DNA from 3 places in the Streptomyces sp. NPDC056738 genome. Region 3 is predicted to be linked to each of the others. Evidence: riboswitches for the same ligand, from Rfam matches in the RefSeq annotation. Region 3 holds a riboswitch; each other region holds the start of a gene.

Region 1 (5,719 bases), on a different contig from region 3:
TCCTCCACACAAGCGGAATGAGGATCCACCGTTCAGGACACCACCCGGTCCGGCCCAGTTCATCTTCCGTTCACCCAGGTTGCCTACGGTCCACCTGCCACTGACGTCCAACAGAAGCCTGGGTAAATGGAACACATCACGCTCCTCCTCGGAATCGTGATCGTCACCGCTCTCGTGTTCGATTTCACGAACGGTTTCCACGACACCGCCAACGCGATGGCCACCACCATCTCGACCGGCGCACTCAAGCCCAAGGTCGCGGTGGCCATGTCCGCCGCCCTCAACCTTGTCGGCGCCTTCCTCTCCGTCGAGGTCGCCAACACGATCTCCAAGGGCCTCGTCGACGAGACAGGCATCCGGCCAGAGGTGATCTTCGCCGCGCTCGTCGGCGCGATCCTCTGGAATCTGGTGACGTGGCTCGTCGGACTCCCGTCCAGCTCCTCGCACGCCCTCATGGGCGGCCTGGTCGGCGCCACCATCGCCTCCGCCGGTACCGGCGCCGTGCACGGTGACGTCCTGGTCGGCAAGGTGCTTCTGCCCGCCGTCGCCGCCCCGATCGTCGCCGGTCTGGCCGCCATGCTCGCGACCCGGCTGTCGTACAAGCTGAGCGGTGGCGCCGACACCAAGGCCACCAAGAAGGGCTACCGCGCCGGCCAGATCGCCTCCGCGGGCCTGGTCTCGCTGGCCCACGGCACCAACGACGCGCAGAAGACGATGGGCATCATCACCCTGGCCCTGGTCGCCGGTGGCGCCGTCGCTCCCGACTCCGACCCGCCGGTCTGGGTCATCCTCTCCGCCGGTCTCGCCATCGCGCTCGGCACCTACCTCGGCGGCTGGCGCATCATCCGCACGATGGGCCGGGGCCTGACCGACCTTCAGCCGCAGCAGGGCTTCGCCGCCCAGACCAGCGCGGCGACGGTCATCCTGGCCTCCTCGCACATCGGCTTCTCCCTCTCCACCACGCACTCGGTCTCCGGTTCCGTGATGGGCGCCGGTCTCGGCCGCAAGGGCGGTGTGGTCCGCTGGTCCACCGCCACCCGCATGGTCGTCGCCTGGGTCCTCACGCTGCCCGCCGCCGCCCTGGTCGGCGCGCTCGCCGAATGGGTGACCGGTTTCGGCGCCTGGGGCACCACGCTGGTCGCGGTCTTCCTGGTCGGTTCCAGCTTCGCGATCTGGCGCCGCTCGCGCCGCGAGGTCGTCGACCACAACAACGTGAACGACACCGAGGAGCCCGCCGGTGTGGTGACGCAGGCCATCGCCGCGGTCACCCCGCCCCCGGCCGGCACCGTGGCCGAAGGCCTCACGGCCACCATCCCGGCTCCGGCCGAGCCCACGGCGAACCCGTCGGCGCCGTCCCGAGTGGCCTGAGAACCGAAGGAAGAAACAGCATGAGCATCGACTGGTCAGCCCTCGGATCCGTCTTCGGGGTCAGCCTCGGAGTGACCGTGGCCCTCGTCGCCCTCTTCACCCTCGGCGTCGCCGGCCTCTCCAAGAAGGAGTCCGCCCAGGGCGGTTCCGCGGTCGCGGCGGCCACCGGCGCGTACGTCTGCTTCGCGGCCTGCGCCGCGGCGGTGGCGTACGGCATCTCCCTGATCATCACCAAGTAGCCCGGCGACGGCCCGGAACCGGGCCGAGCCGAGCGGTACCGCGCGTGGGGTGCGGGACGGATCACCGTCCCGCACCCCACGCGTATGTGGGCCTGCGCACACTGTCCCTCCGCAGGTCAACAGCCAGTTGACGGCCGTTCTCGCCCCGTGGTGGACTGCCGGAGCCAAGTACGGCGGCATGAGAGGAAGCCGGTGCGAATCCGGCGCGGTCCCGCCACTGTCATCGGGGAAGAAACTCCCCGGGAGCCAGGAACTCTCACCGCCGGTCTCGTCGAACCAGGGCGTGGACACCCTGAGTGAGGACATATCGCCATGCGCGGCTGCCCGTTGCCCGTTTCGCTGAGTACGAGGGTTCCGCTCCACCCCACGGCCGGCTGACCCCGTGCGTGCCGATCGCGTCTTCGCGTACGGCGCCGCCGCCGGCCTTCTCGGCGACCTGCTGCTCGGCGATCCCCGCCGAGGGCATCCGGTCGCCGCTTTCGGGCGGGCCGCCGCGACCGTCGAACGGACACTGTGGCGCGACCACCGCGGGTGGGGCGCGCTGCACACGGCCGTCTGCGTCGGCGGCGCCACCGGACTGGCCGCGCTGGCGAGCCGTGCCGTACGCCGCTCCCCCGCCGCCTCCGTCGCCCTGACCGCCGCCGCCACCTGGGCCGTCGTCGGAGGCACCTCTCTCGGCCACGAGGCGCGGACGATCGGCGGCGCGCTCGCGGCCGGTGACCTCGGCGCGGCCCGGGAGCGGCTGCCGCACCTGTGCGGACGCGATCCGCAGGCGCTGGACGCCGACGGCGTCGCGCGCGCGGTCGTCGAGTCCGTCGCCGAGAACACCTCCGACGCCGTCGTGGGCGCCCTGGTCTGGGGGGCCGTCGGTGGTGTGCCCGGACTCGTCGCCTTCCGCGCCGTGAACACGCTCGACGCCATGGTCGGACACAGGTCCCCCCGCCACCGGCGCTACGGCTGGGCCTCCGCCCGGCTCGACGACCTGGCCGGCTGGCCGGGAGCCCGGCTGACCGCCGTCCTCGCGGCCGTGGCCGGACCCGACCCGCGCGGAGCCCTGCGGGCCTGGCGCGCGGACGCCCGCAAGCATCCGAGCCCCAACGCCGGGCCCGTGGAGGCCTCGTTCGCGGGCACGCTCGGCGTGCGGCTCGGCGGCACCCTCTCGTACGGCGGACGGGTCGAGCACCGGCCCGTGCTCAACGGCGTGGGGCGCGCCGTCCACGTCCACGACATCGAACGGGCCGTACGGCTCTCCCGGCGCGTCGGCTGGCTCGCGCTCGGCGTGAGCGCCGCCGGGCGGGTTCTGCTCACCGGGGCCGGACGGGTTCCGTTCACCAGGAAGGGGCGCACCGCATGAGCGGCGGACTGCTGATCGCCGGGACCACCTCGGACGCGGGCAAGAGCGTCGTGACCGCCGGGATCTGCCGGTGGCTGGCGCGCCAGGGCGTCAAGGTCGCGCCCTTCAAGGCCCAGAACATGTCGCTGAACTCGTTCGTGACGCGCGAGGGCGCCGAGATCGGGCGGGCGCAGGCCATGCAGGCGCAGGCCGCCCGTGTGGAGCCGACCGCGCTGATGAATCCGGTGCTGCTCAAACCGGGCAGCGACCGCAGCAGTCAGGTCGTCCTGATGGGCAGGCCGGTCGGCGAGATGAGCGCCCGCGGCTTCTTCGGGACGACCGGGTCCGCGACGGGCCCCGCGCCGGGCGCCGCGGCGCCCGGGGACCGGCTGCGCGGGGGGCGCCAGGAAGCACTCCTCGCCACCGTCCTCGACTGTCTGACGCAGTTGCGGGGCACGTATGACGCGGTGATCTGTGAAGGGGCCGGCAGCCCGGCCGAGATCAATCTGCGGCGCACCGACATCGTGAACATGGGGGTGGCGCGGAACGCGGGGCTTCCCGTGCTCGTCGTCGGCGACATCGACCGGGGCGGGGTGTTCGCCTCGTTCTTCGGGACCGTCGCGCTGCTGTCGCCCGAGGACCAGGCGCTCGTCGCCGGATTCCTCGTCAACAAGTTCCGCGGTGACGTGAGCCTGCTGGAGCCGGGGCTCGACATGCTGCACGGCCTGACCGGGCGGCGCACCTACGGCGTGCTGCCCTTCCAGCACGGACTCGGCATCGACGAGGAAGACGGGCTGCGCGTCTCGCTGCGCGGCGCCGTCCGCGAGTCCGCCGTCGCCGCCCCCGTCGGCGAGGACGTCCTGCGGGTCGCCGTCTGCGCGATCCCGCTGATGTCCAACTTCACCGACGTCGACGCGCTGGCCGCCGAACCGGGCGTCGTCGTGCGGTTCGTGGACCGGGCCGAGGAGCTGGCCGACGCGGACCTGGTCGTCGTCCCCGGCACCCGGGGCACGGTCAACGCGCTCCGGTGGCTGCGCGAGCGCGGCCTCGCGGACGCCATCGCGCGCCGGGCCGCCGAGGGGCGGCCCGTCCTCGGCGTCTGCGGCGGCTACCAGCTCCTCGGCGAGCACATCGAGGACGAGGTCGAGTCGCGCGCCGGCCGGGTCGAGGGGCTCGGACTCCTGCCCGTACGCGTGCGGTTCGCCCGGGAGAAGACGCTGGCGCGGCCGGTCGGCGAGGCCCTCGGCGAACCCGTCGAGGGGTACGAGATCCACCACGGCGTCGCCGAGGTCACCGGCGGCACGCCGTTCATGTCCGACGGCCACGGACAGGGTCTGGACGGGTGCCGGGTCGGCTCCGTCTGGGGCACGCACTGGCACGGCTCCCTGGAGTCGGACGGATTCCGGCGGGCCTTCCTGCGCGAGGTGGCCGCCGCCGCGGGCCGCCGCTTCGTGCCGGCCCCCGACACGTCGTTCGCGGCGCTGCGCGAGGAGCAGCTCGACCGGCTCGGCGACCTGATCGAGGAACACGCGGACACGGACGCGCTGTGGCGGCTCATCGAGTCCGGCGCGCCGCAAGGACTGCCCTTCATCCCACCGGGAGCACCCGCATGAGCACAGTGTTGTTGTTGTCGACCGCCGACACGGACCTGCTGGCGGCCCGTGCCAGTGGCGCCGCCTACCGGATCGGCAACCCGACCCGGGTGGACGTCACCGGCGAACTCCCCGCGCTCGTCGAGGGCGCGGACCTGGCCGTCGTGCGGCTGCTCGGCGGCAAGCGGGCCTGGGAGGACGGGCTGGCCTTCCTGAAGGCGTCCGGGATCCCGACCGTGCTGCTGGGCGGCGAGTCCGTCCCGGACGCCGAGCTGATGGCCGATTCGTCGGCGCCCGCGGGCGTGGTCGCCGAGGCGCTGCGCTATCTCGTCGAGGGCGGTCCGGCCAACCTCGGGGAGCTGGCCCGGTTCCTCTCCGACACCGTGCTGCTGACGGGCGAGGGCTTCGAGGAGCCGCACCGGACGGCCGAGTTCGGCGTCCACGGCGAGTTCGCGTACGTCGAGGGCCGGCCGACGGTCGGCGTGCTGTTCTACCGGGCGCACGAACTGTCCGGGAACACCGCGTTCGTGGACACGCTGTGCGAGGCGATCGAGGCGCGCGGCGCCAACGCCCTTCCCGTGTACTGCGGTTCGCTGCGCGGGGCCGACCCCGGCCTGTACGAGATCCTCGGCCGGGCCGACGCGCTCGTCGCCACCGTCCTGGCCGCCGGCGGCACGCACGCCTCGCAGGCGTCGGCGGGCGGCGACGAGGAGGCCTGGGACATCGGGGCGCTCGCCGACCTCGACGTCCCGGTGCTCCAGGGCCTCTGCCTGACCTCGTCGAAGAGCGCCTGGGACGCCTCGGACGCCGCCCTGTCCCCGATGGACGCGGCGATGCAGGTCGCCATCCCGGAGTTCGACGGCCGTCTGATCACCGTGCCGTTCTCCTTCAAGGAGCAGGGCCCCGACGACGTCCCGGTGTACGTCGCCGACCCCGAGCGGGCCGCCCGCGTCGCCGGGATCGCCCTGCGGCACGCGCGGTTGAAGCACAAGCCGAACGCGGAGAAGAAGCTCGGGATCGTCTTCACCGCCTACCCGACCAAGCACTCGCGCGTCGGCAACGCGGTCGGCCTCGACACCCCCGCCTCGGCGGTTCGGGTCCTCGACGCCCTCCGCGACGCGGGCTACGCCCTCACCCAGTACCCGGACAACGGCGACGAGTTGATCCACCGGCTGATCGCGGCCGGC
Region 2 (5,719 bases), 210 kb from region 3:
CCCGATGTCCACCACCACCCTGACCCACCGCGTCCGCGTGCTCGCGGCGCCGGGCGACCGGCACGACGAGATCCTCACGCCCGCCGCCCTGGACTTCGTCGGCAGCCTCGCCGCCGCGTTCGGCGAGCGCAGGCGGGAGTTGCTGAAGGAACGCAGACGCCAGTCCCTGCGCATCGCGGCCGGCTCCCCGCTCGACTTCCCCATCGTCACCTCGGGCGTCCGTGCCGACCCCTCCTGGCGCGTGGCGCCCGCGGCACCTGGCCTGACCGACCGCCGGGTCGAGATCACCGGACCGCCGGAACGTCGTATGGCGGTCAACGCCCTCAACTCCGGTGCCCGGGTGTGGATGGCGGACTTCGAGGACGCCACCGCCCCCACCTGGGCGAACATCATCGGCGGCCAGCTCACCCTGCTCGACGCGATCGAGCGCCGCATCGACTTCACCGCCGAGGACGGCAGGGAGTACCGACTTGCCGACCGGGAAAGGCTCGCCACCATCGTCGTCCGGCCGCGCGGCTGGCATCTCACCGAGGACCACCTGGAGTTCGACGGCGGACCGGTGCCCGCAGCCCTCGTCGACTTCGGGCTCTACTTCTTCCACTGCGCGCGGCGTCAGATCGACGCCGGGCACGGACCCTACTTCTACCTGCCAAAGCTGGAGAACCGGTACGAGGCACGGCTGTGGAACGACGTCTTCCTCACCGCGCAGGAACTGCTGGGCATCCCCCGGGGCACGATCCGGGCCACGGTCCTCATCGAGACGATCACCGCGGCCTTCGAGATGGAGGAGATCCTCTACGAGCTGCGCGAGCACAGCTCCGGCCTCAACGCGGGCCGGTGGGACTACCTGTTCAGCCTGATCAAGACCCTCGGGCATCGCACCGACTTCCTCCTCCCCGACCGGGCGAAGGTCACCATGACCGCGCCTTTCATGCGGGCATACACCGAACTGCTCGTGCGCACCTGTCACAAGCGCGGCGCCCACGCCATCGGCGGCATGGCGGCCCAGGTGCCGAGCAAGGACCCGGCCACCCACGAGGCGGCGCTCGCCACGGTACGGCTGGACAAGGAGCGCGAGGCGGAGGACGGGTTCGACGGGTCCTGGGTCGCCCATCCCGGGCTCGTCCCGGTGTGCCGTGAGGTGTTCGACGGTGTCCTGGGGGACCGGCCCGACCAGACCGACCGGACGCGGGACGACGTGGACGTCCGGGCCGCGGACCTGCTGTCGGTGCGCCGGATCACCGGACCGCCCACGCCGGAGGGCGTGCGCACCAACATCGCTGTCGCGTTGCGGTACTTCGCCGCCTGGATGCGGGGTCAGGGAGCGGTCGCCCTGTACGGCCTCATGGAGGACGCGGCGACCGCCGAGATCGCCCGCGTGCAGATCTGGCAGTGGCTGCGACACCGGGTGATCGACCGGCTGGGCGTGGTCGACATCCTCGACGAGGAACTCGCCGCGCTCGGATCCGAGTACCCGTGGGCGGACCTCGACGCCGTGCGCGCACTCTTCGAACGCACCGCCCTCAGCGGCGAGTTGCCTCTCTTCTTCACCCCGGACGCCTACTCCGGGCACCTCGTGCGGCACGCGGAGCCCCGATCGTGAGCGCCGGCTTCCGGCGCGTGGGCGTGGTCGGGGGCGGCCGGATGGGCGCGGGCATCGCCGAGGTCTGCGCGCGGGCCGGACTGGACACGGTGGTCTGCGAAGCCGACGCGACAGCCGCCCGCGCAGCCCGCGAACGAGTGGCCTCCTCTCTCGAACGGGCCGTACGCCGAGGCAAGTTGGAGCCACAGGCAGCGCGGGACGCCCTCGCCCGCATCGTCTTCACGGGCACTCTGGACGACCTGGCCGACCGGCAGCTCGTCGTCGAGGCGGTCATCGAGAACGCCGACGCCAAGACCGAGGTGTTCGCCGCCCTCGACAAGACCGTCGAGGATCCGGGTGCGGTGTTCGCGACGAACACCTCCTCCTTGCCGGTGATGCGGCTCGGGATGGCCACGAGCCGTGCCGACCGCGTGGTGGGACTGCACTTCTTCAACCCGGTGCCGGTGCTGCCGCTGGTGGAGGTCGTGGCCTCGCTGCACACCTCGCCGGAGACCGTGACCGCGGTGGAGGACTTCGCCACGGGCACGCTCGGCAAGACGGTGATCCGCTCACGGGACCGAGCCGGCTTCGTCGTCAACGCCCTGCTGATCCCGTACGTACTGGCGGCCGTCCGGATGGCGGAGTCGGGCTTCGCCACGGCGGCCGACATCGACACCGGCATGGAGCTGGGCTGCGCCCATCCGATGGGCCCGCTCAAGCTCGCGGACCTGATCGGCCTGGACACCGTCGCCTCGATCGCGGAATCGCTCTACGACGAGTTCAGGGAACCCCTCTACGCCCCGCCCCCGCTGCTCCAGCGCATGGTCGAGGCGGGACTGCTGGGCCGGAAGACCGGACGGGGATTCCACACCTACGGCCAGGCGACAGCCTGAACATCCTGCCCCGACCGGGCCGAGGGCCGGACCGCACTGCCGACCGAGGGAGCCGGCGGACGCCTCACGGGGGGAGGGCGACGGGAAGCGTGGGGGCGGCGCTTCCCGTCGTCACCGCGCCCGTGTCCCCGTCACCATCCGAATGCCGGACGGGGTCGGCCGCGCGGGCGGATTGCCCTAGGGTGGGCGGTGCAGCTGGTTCGCCCCGTCCGCCAGGCGGGATGCGTCGTAAGAGGGAACCCGGTGGGAATCCGGGACTGCCCCGCAGCGGTGAGCGGGAACGACCGCCGTCATACGCACTGGGTCCGACGAACCGGGCCTGGGAAGCGACGGCCAGTAGGTGTCTCGTATCGCTCGTACGAAGTGTGTACGAGGAGACGTGCCCGTGAGTCCGAAGACCTGCCCGTTGCCCGCGCGCGAAAGGACTCGTGCGCGGATGTCCCGGTGACCTCGTGGGCGGGTCGGCGTACATATCGGACGGAAGATCGCGCCGTGCCGCGCGAGGTCGGTTCCGCCCGGTCCGTCACCCCTTCGCGCTCGCGTCCCGTCACCGGGATCCCAGGGAGATATCTCGCGAAGGAGATTTCCGTGACAGCGAAGTCCGCGACCGCGGCAGCACGGGCCACCGTGTACGGCTACCCCCGCCAGGGACCCGACCGGGAACTGAAGAAGGCGATCGAGGGCTACTGGAAGGGCCGCGTCACCGCCGACGCCCTCCACCGCGCCGCCGCCGACCTCCGCGCCGCGAACTGGCGCCGGCTCACCGAAGCCGGTGTCGACGAGGTCCCGACCGGCGACTTCTCGTACTACGACCACGTCCTCGACACCACCGTCATGGTCGGCGCGATCCCCGCCCGCCATCGGGCCGCCCTGGAGGCGGACGCCCTGGAGGGCTACTTCGCCATGGCGCGCGGTACGCAGGATGTCGCACCGCTGGAGATGACCAAGTGGTTCGACACCAACTACCACTATCTGGTGCCCGAGTTGGGCCCTGACGTGGTCTTCACGGCCGACTCCACCCGGCAGGTCGCCCACCTGAAGGAAGCGCTCGCCCTCGGACTGGACGCCCGTCCGGTCCTGGTCGGGCCGGTCACCTACCTGCTGCTCGCCAAACCCGCCCCGGGCGTGCCCGCGGACTTCGAACCGCTCACGCTGCTGGACCGCCTGCTGCCGGTGTACGCCGAGGTCCTCGCCGACCTGCGCGCGGCCGGAGCCGAGTGGGTCCAGTTGGACGAGCCCGCCCTCGTTCAGGACCGCACCCGGGCCGAACTGGACGCCGCCGCCCACGCCTACCACGCGCTCGGCAGCCTGACCGACCGGCCCAAACTCCTGGTCGCCTCGTACCTCGACCGGCTCGGCGAGGCCCTGCCGGTGCTGGCCAAGGCCCCCGTCGACGGGCTCGCCCTGGACTTCACCGACGCCGCGGCGGCCAACCTCGAGGCCCTCGCGGCCGTGGGCGGTCTGCCCGGCAAGCGACTCATCGCGGGTGTCGTGAACGGCCGCAACATCTGGATCAACGACCTGGCCAAGTCCCTCGCCACCCTCGGCACCCTGCTGGGTCTCGCCGACCAGGTCGACGTGTCGGCGTCGTGTTCCCTCCTCCACGTCCCGCTCGACACGACCGCCGAGCAGGACATCGACCCCCAGATCCTGCGCTGGCTCGCCTTCGCCCGCCAGAAGTCCACCGAGATCGCCACCCTCGCCCAGGGCCTGCGCCTCGGCACCGACGCGATCGCGGGCGAACTCGCCGCGAACCGCGCCGACTTGGCCTCGCGCGTGAACTCACCGATCACACACGACCCCGCCGTCCGGGCCCGCATCACGGCCGTCACGGACGCCGACGGCCGCCGCTCACAGCCCTATGCCCGGCGGGCACCGGCTCAACGAGCCCGTCTCGGCCTTCCCCTGCTGCCGACCACCACGATCGGCTCCTTCCCGCAGACCGGCGAACTGCGCACCGCCCGCGCCGACCTGCGGACGGGACGCATCGACGCGGCAGGCTACGAGGAGCGCATCCGGGCCGAGATCCAGGAGGTCATCGCCTTCCAGGAGAAGACCGGCCTGGACGTCCTGGTGCACGGCGAGCCCGAACGCAACGACATGGTCCAGTACTTCGCCGAGCAGATGACGGGATACCTGGCCACGCGGCACGGTTGGGTGCAGTCCTACGGAACTCGCTACGTCCGTCCGCCGATCCTGGCCGGGGACATCTCCCGCCCCGGACCGATGACCGTGCGCTGGACGACGTACGCCCAGTCGCTCACCTCCCGGCCGGTGAAGGGCATGCTCACCGGCCCGGTCACCATGCTCGCCTGGTCCTTCGTCCGCGACGACCAGCCCCTCGGCGACACCGCCCGACAGGTCGCCCTCGCCCTGCGGGACGAGGTCGACGACCTGGAGACGGCCGGGACTTCGGTGATCCAGGTGGACGAGCCCGCCTTGCGCGAGACGCTGCCACTGCGGGCCGCCGACCGCCCAGCGTACCTCGCGTGGGCGACCGAGGCGTTCCGGCTGACCACCGGAGGCGTACGGCCGGACACCCAGATCCACACCCACATGTGCTACGCCGAGTTCGGGGACATCGTCCAGGCCATCGACGACCTCGACGCCGACGTCATCAGCCTCGAAGCCGCCCGCTCGCACATGCAGGTCGCGCGCGAGCTCGCCGCGCACGGCTATCCGCGTGAGGCCGGGCCCGGCGTGTACGACATCCACTCGCCGCGGGTACCCAGTGCGCAGGAGGCCGCCGCGCTCCTGCGGACCGGGCTCGAGGCCATTCCCGCCGAGCGGTTGTGGGTCAACCCCGACTGCGGCCTGAAGACCCGCGGTTGGCCGGAGACCCGCGCCTCTCTGGAGAACCTGGTCGCCGCCGCCCGCGAGGTTCGCGAGGAACTCTCCGCCCGCTAGCCAGAGGCCCCATCGGCCGGGGGAGGAAGCAGCCACACCGCCTCCTCCCCCGGCCCCGGGTCGAGACCGCGCCGGCTCTCACCAAGTCACCTGGTGTCCGACCGTGCGCCCAGCACCGACCGATGCCATGGATACGACAGGACTCGCCCCCTCACGCGCCGCTCAGTAACGCCACTCTCTTGCACTTGCACGTAATATGCAACAAGCTGTCGGAATCCTTACCGCCTGTTCGCGACAGGGAGCCCCGCCATGCCCCGTCTACTGCCGAGCACCGGACCACAACGCGTCCTCGCCGCCTCGAACTTCGTCTACACCGTCGGCAGCGGCCTGTACCTGA
Region 3 (5,719 bases):
CCTGGGCGAGTCGTCCGGAGGAGCGAGCACGAAAAGGCTCTTCCACCGGGAGGCATCCTTGCGGTGTGCGCGTGCCCAGGTCATGGACGCCACGGTCGGGGCGTAGGTGAACGCCATGGAGTCGAGCGCGAAGCGCCACGATTGCGGTCGTTCCTGCGGCATCTCGCCGGCGGCATGGAGCGGCAGCATGCCGAGAAGACCACCTGCGAGGAGAACCGCCAGCCGCGTACCGCCCAGTTCCTCCACGACCTTCTCCATGGCGCAGTCCCACAGCGTTTCCAGGACCCGCGTCATGATCTGAATCCGAGATTCGCCCGTCTTCGGATCCAGGTTCTGCCCCTGCAACTCGTCCATCCGCCGGAGGAGGGCAACCTGTTGGAGCACGGTCGGGTGGTCGAGGCGGGGCAGGCTGATCCCGATGGGCTGCTGATTCTTGGCGGCGAGACCGCTGGGAACGATCACCGCACCGCCGCCGCTGTCGCCGGCGGTCAAGTACACCAGAGGTGCCGGTTGCGCGGCCCGGCAAACGGTACGCCACGTCGACTGCCCGGCGACCTCCACCGTGGGTGGGCCGTGTGTGCCGTTCCCGGTGAGTGCGGCGTGGTCGCCGTACGCGCGCTCGAGGCGTTCGGCGATCTGCCAGGGACTGAGCTGCCCACCGGCGGTGCCATTCTCCAAGGCCACGATTTCGGTCGACAGTCGTGCCAGCCGAGCTCGCTCGGGACCGCCCGGCTTTGCCTGAGGCCCGCTCAGGTCCAGCATCTCGCCGAGCATGACCGCCCGGGATGCCTCCAGCAGCATGACCGCGGCAATGAGATCGTCACGGCTGCCGGAGCGGATCAAGTCGGTGGCGGCAGTGGACGCAGCGCGACCGGTGTGAAGGAGAACCACTTCCTTGTCCGGGCGCTCGCCCTGAAGCCCGACGAGTCCAGGCAGCACCTGGAAGGCCGCGAGGTAGGCATGTGCCGCCTCGCGTGTCCTGCCCGCCGTCCGCAGCCAGCCGGCGTGCTGTGTCTTCGTGTCCCACGCGATGCGCAGCCGACCGGTTGCGAGGGCATCCCTGTATGACGCGTCGAAGAGCTGATCGTCGCCGCTGAGCAACATACGGGCTTGGGCGAGGCTCTGCTCCGCCGCAGGCGCCATTTCCGCTGGTACCTGGTGGATCCACGCGGAAAGCATCTTGATGGCCCGCACCAGGTCGTCGTGGCCGCGGCGCTCGATGAGGGCATCCGCAAGCAGCTTCTGGCTCCCGAGCCCCTCATGGCCCGGCTGGGCCGCAGCGGATTCCAGCAGTGAGATCCCCCCTTCGATGTCGGCAGCATCACGGACTGCGGGGTCGGCGTCGGACCAGCGGTACACCAGCGCGCGCCCACGCACGGCACGCCACGAGTGGATCATCTGGGGCATGGCCGGCGGCTGCTCGGTCTGTGCGATCGCCTCGTCGACGTAGGCGCGGATGCGCTGGGCCGTCGGTCCGCCGGCGGCCAGGAGCTCACGGTCCTGCTCGTAGAGGCAGCACAGGATGGCTGCGAGCGTCATCCTGCTCTCGTCCCCGGCCTCGGTCCAGCTCGGGTGCCGCTGCGCGCTGTTCTGGCCCCCGATCAGGAGGGCATCCCGGCAGTGCATCTCGGCCGACTGCAGGCACCGCCGCTCCCCGCTCAGCGCGCGATGGAACTTGACCGTCGCGCAGTAGAGGTGCCCCCTCAACTGCCGGAACGGCCCGGGCTCGTCGAGGTGCCCCGCACGAAAGAGTCCATACCGGAACTCAACGGGTGGCATCGCGGTCTGCTCGGACCGTGACCAGATCTGCGTCATCCGGCGTCGCAACAAGACCGCCTCGTGGGCCGGCTGCTCGGTAGGAGGGTCCTCTACAAGGTCGTGGAGCGTTGTGGCTTCGGCGAGGAACTCGTCATCGGAGAGTCGCTGCGGGTGATGGGCGAGCAGATGCCGTGCCCGCGCGGCCAGACCTGGGTCAATCATCAGCAGCATCCCCTCGGCTCACCCGTGCACGGGCAATCGGCGGCGGCTTCCACACCGGACTCCCTGCAGCCCGAGCCACGCCGGGCAGGCCCCTCGGCCAGACCCCGCCGACCCTCCCATCGGTGATCGTTTCCAGCCTCGATGGGTGCTCCGTGATCGCACACCACGCCGGTACCCCGCCCACGCAGCCAACCATTCCCCACCTGGACCAGAGCCACGCTCGGTTGCGCCTGGGTACACCTGATCGGTTCCACGACAGGGCCTGGGACGGTCGAACGGGTCGTGAAACTGGGGTAGTTGGGGCAGTTGGCGGCCTGGAGGCGAGACGTGCTCGAGCGGTTGCGCCCCGCCCGGCGCCGACGCACCCCACCGCCGTCAGCCCGGTGGCCGGGGCGGGGGCCGAAGTCGCCGGCGCCCTGGTGTCGTCCTTCCGGTGCCGAGGGGCCGCGTCCCGGACGGCGGTGACACCTCGCTCCGCAGGCTCCCGGTGGACGTGTGATCCGTGTCCTCGCCGCAGCCAGGCCGGAGGAACTGACCGCGCGGGCCGTTCGATCGCGGGACGGGTGTGGTGGGTACGGTGGTTCGGAGGCCGTGGTGACCCGCGCGGCCGGGACGTGGAAGGAACCACCGAGATCATGCGCGTCATCGTGACCCGTCGCCCTGCGCAGGCGTTCGGATGAGCGGCTCCCAGGCATCCGGCCCCGAGGCGTCCGGCCCCCAGGCTTCCGGCGTGGAGGAATCCGTCCTGCTGCGCACCGAAGGACGCGTCGGCCGCATCACCCTCAACCGGCCCAGGGCGCTGAACGCCCTGAACCACGCGATGGTGCGGCGGATCGACCGGGCGCTCACCGCCTGGGAACACGACCCCGCCGTCGAGACCGTCGTCATCACCGGGGCCGGGGAGCGCGGCCTGTGCGCGGGCGGCGACATCCGGGTCGTCCACGACGACGCGCGCGACGCGGACGGCACCGCGTCGGCCGCCTTCTGGCGCGACGAGTACCACCTCAACGCCCGCATTGCCCGCTACCCCAAGCCGTACGTGGCGGTCATGGACGGCATCGTCATGGGCGGCGGCGTCGGGATCTCCGCCCACGGCGGCGTGCGGATCGTCACCGAGCGCTCGCGCGTGGCCATGCCCGAGACCGGCATCGGTTTCGTCCCCGACGTCGGCGGCACCCGTCTGCTCGCCCTCGCCCCGGGCGAACTCGGCACCCATCTCGCCCTGACGGGCGCCTCGATCGGCGCCGGGGACGCGCTGCTGTGCGGCCTCGCCGACCACTTCCTGCCGGCCTCCTCGCTCCAGGGGTTCGTGTCCGACCTCGCCGACCGGCCCGTGGCCGAGGCCGTGGCCGCTCACGCCCGGCCCGCCCCGCCGGCCGAACTCGCCGAGCGGCGCGGGTGGATCGACGCCTGCTACGACGCCGGCTCGGTCGAGGAGATCGTCCGGCGGCTGCTCGCGACCGACGACCCGGCCGCGAAGGAGACGGCGGAGATCCTGCTCGGCAACTCGCCCACCGCTCTGAAGGTCACGCTGGCCTCCCTGCGCCGCGCCCGGCGGCTCGGATCGCTGGAGCGTGTTCTCGACCAGGAGTACCGCGTCTCCTGTGCCGCCCTGTCCGCCCCCGACCTGGTGGAGGGCGTCCGGGCCCAGATCATCGACAAGGACCGCCGGCCGCGCTGGTTCCCGGCCACACTCGCCGAGGTCACCGACGCCGACGTCGAGCGCTTCTTCACGCCGCTGGGCGAGCGTGAACTCGGGCTGTCCGAGGGCGAGTCCGGCACGGGTGCGGGGGCGGAAGAAGGCTGAGGACGGGCGTGTCACCTGGGACGAGAGGAAGATCACCCCGGTCGGCGCGGTCTTGGCCAGGTACGCGCCACGCGGTACGGTCGGTCCGATATCGATGACGTCAAGACGGAAGCCGGTGCAAATCCGGCACGGTCGCGCCACTGTGAACGAGCCGTCCCGGCCACGCCGGGACCTCGTGAGTCAGACCCGTAGGCGGCATCCTGTGCACCACCGAGATGGGACGCGAACTCCCGAGGAGGTCCTGCCATGGCGCAGACCGTCGCTCCGCCGACAGCCACCACCCCCGCTCTCCCCGCCAAGCTGCCGATCGGCGCGATCGTCCCCTGGGCGGCCTTCTTCGGCATCCTGATGCTGGTCCTGCTGTACTTCGTCGGCGCCGAACAGGGCGCCACCTCCGTCGTCTCCGGCGAGGACGTCCACGAGTGGGTGCACGACGCCCGCCACCTGCTCGGCTTCCCCTGCCACTGACGCGAGGAAGAGCACTCGTCATGAACTCCGCAACGGTAAGAAACCTCCTCGTACGCGGCATGCTCGCAGGCCTCGCGGCCGGTGTACTGGCCCTGGTCGTCGCCTACTTGCTCGGTGAACCGAGCGTCGACAGCGCCATCGGCTTCGAGGAGGCGCACTCCCACGCGCACGGGCACGAGGTCGAACTCGTCTCCCGCAGCCTCCAGTCCACCGCGGGCCTGGCCACCGGTGTCCTGGTCTACGGCGTCTCCTTCGGCGGCATCGCGGCGCTCGCCTACTGCTTCGCCCTCGGCCGTGTGGGCCGCTTCGGCCCGCGCGCGACCGCGCTCCTGCTGTCCGGGACCGCGCTCCTCGCCGTGTACGTCGTGCCGTTCCTGAAGTACCCGGCCAACCCGCCGTCGGTCGGCGACCCCGACACCATCGGCAAGCGGACCGCCCTGTACTTCCTGATGATGGTCCTCAGCGTGCTGCTGGCCGTCGCCGCCACCATCCTCGGCAAGCGCCTGGCTCCCGCTCTGGGCGCCTGGTACGCCACCGTCGTCGCGGTGGCCGCGTTCGCCGTGGTGATCGGCCTGGCCTACGCGTTCCTGCCCGCCGTCAACGAGGTCCCCACGGACTTCCCGGCCACGCTGCTGTGGCGCTTCAGGCTCTCCGCCCTGGCCATCCAGACCGTCCTGTGGGGCGGATTCGGCCTGGCCTTCGGCGAGTTGGCCGAACGCATGCTCAACCCCAAGCCCGCGAAGGTACCTTCCGGGCACTCGGTCCCGGCCGCGAGCTGACCGGTCCGGAATGCGAGAGAGCCCCTCGGATGTTCCGAGGGGCTCTCTCGCGTCAGGGCCCTGGAGACATGCCCGAGGCCGGTCTCATCGACGGCCGGCTTCCTGCCGGAGCGCCTCCGCCTCCGGGCCGGGCCCGGCGTCTCGGCGTTCCCGGACCTGTGCGTAGGCCATGAGGCCGAGCAGGACGGCGAGCAGCACGGCCGACGAGCCCGCGGTGCCCAGGTCGAGACCTCCCTTGGCGAGCGGTTTGGTGAGGAAGTCGCCCGCGGTGGCGCCCAGCGGCCGGGTGAGGACGAAGGCGATCCAGAACAGCAGGGCGTTCGACACCGTCGGCACCTTCATCAGCGCGACGAGCACCGCCAGTACGCCGGTGACGAGCAGCGCCCCGCCCAGGTAGCCGAGGCCGGAGCTGTCGGAGAGGAAGTCCCCCATCGACGTACCGAGGGTGTTGGAGACGAGGATCGCCGACCAGAACAGAGCCTCGCCGCGGAAGGTGACGATGTCCCGGATCTGAAAGGTCATCCCGCTCAGTTTCCAGGCGAGGAAGATCGCCAGGAGGAGCGAGACGAGGATCGCCGCTCCCTCGGGGTAGCCCAGACCGAGGCCCTGTGGGCCCCAGCCGAGCGAGGAGGCGCCGCCCGAGAGGTACTTGGCGCTGGCATCGCGGTTCATGAAGTCCGACATC

What was found. Region 3 has a riboswitch for cobalamin ahead of ACFRIC_RS02825 (CbtB-domain containing protein). Riboswitches for the same ligand answer to the same signal wherever they lie in the genome.
Region 1: it holds a riboswitch for cobalamin, as region 3 does, so the genes downstream of both, ACFRIC_RS35070 (cobalamin biosynthesis protein) here and ACFRIC_RS02825 (CbtB-domain containing protein) in region 3, are expected to answer to the same signal.
Region 2: it holds a riboswitch for cobalamin, as region 3 does, so the genes downstream of both, metE (5-methyltetrahydropteroyltriglutamate--homocysteine S-methyltransferase) here and ACFRIC_RS02825 (CbtB-domain containing protein) in region 3, are expected to answer to the same signal.

What each region holds. Positions count from the first base shown of each region.
Region 1 covers NZ_JBHTZF010000017.1:81,135-86,853, reverse strand. Annotated here, with positions in the region: gene ACFRIC_RS35080 (anion permease) at 127-1,368, shown strand; gene ACFRIC_RS35075 (hypothetical protein) at 1,389-1,607, shown strand; cobalamin riboswitch at 1,741-1,884, shown strand; gene ACFRIC_RS35070 (cobalamin biosynthesis protein) at 1,990-2,961, shown strand; gene ACFRIC_RS35065 (cobyric acid synthase) at 2,958-4,553, shown strand; gene cobN (cobaltochelatase subunit CobN) at 4,550-5,719, shown strand, end outside.
Region 2 covers NZ_JBHTZF010000001.1:479,584-485,302, forward strand. Annotated here, with positions in the region: gene aceB (malate synthase A) at 5-1,603, shown strand; gene ACFRIC_RS01945 (3-hydroxybutyryl-CoA dehydrogenase) at 1,600-2,475, shown strand; cobalamin riboswitch at 2,655-2,897, shown strand; gene metE (5-methyltetrahydropteroyltriglutamate--homocysteine S-methyltransferase) at 3,064-5,382, shown strand; gene ACFRIC_RS01955 (MFS transporter) at 5,632-5,719, shown strand, end outside.
Region 3 covers NZ_JBHTZF010000001.1:693,504-699,222, reverse strand. Annotated here, with positions in the region: gene ACFRIC_RS02835 (CHAT domain-containing protein) at 1-1,989, opposite strand, end outside; gene ACFRIC_RS02830 (enoyl-CoA hydratase/isomerase family protein) at 2,657-3,787, shown strand; cobalamin riboswitch at 3,848-3,993, shown strand; gene ACFRIC_RS02825 (CbtB-domain containing protein) at 4,034-4,255, shown strand; gene ACFRIC_RS02820 (CbtA family protein) at 4,276-5,034, shown strand; gene ACFRIC_RS02815 (hypothetical protein) at 5,119-5,719, opposite strand, start outside.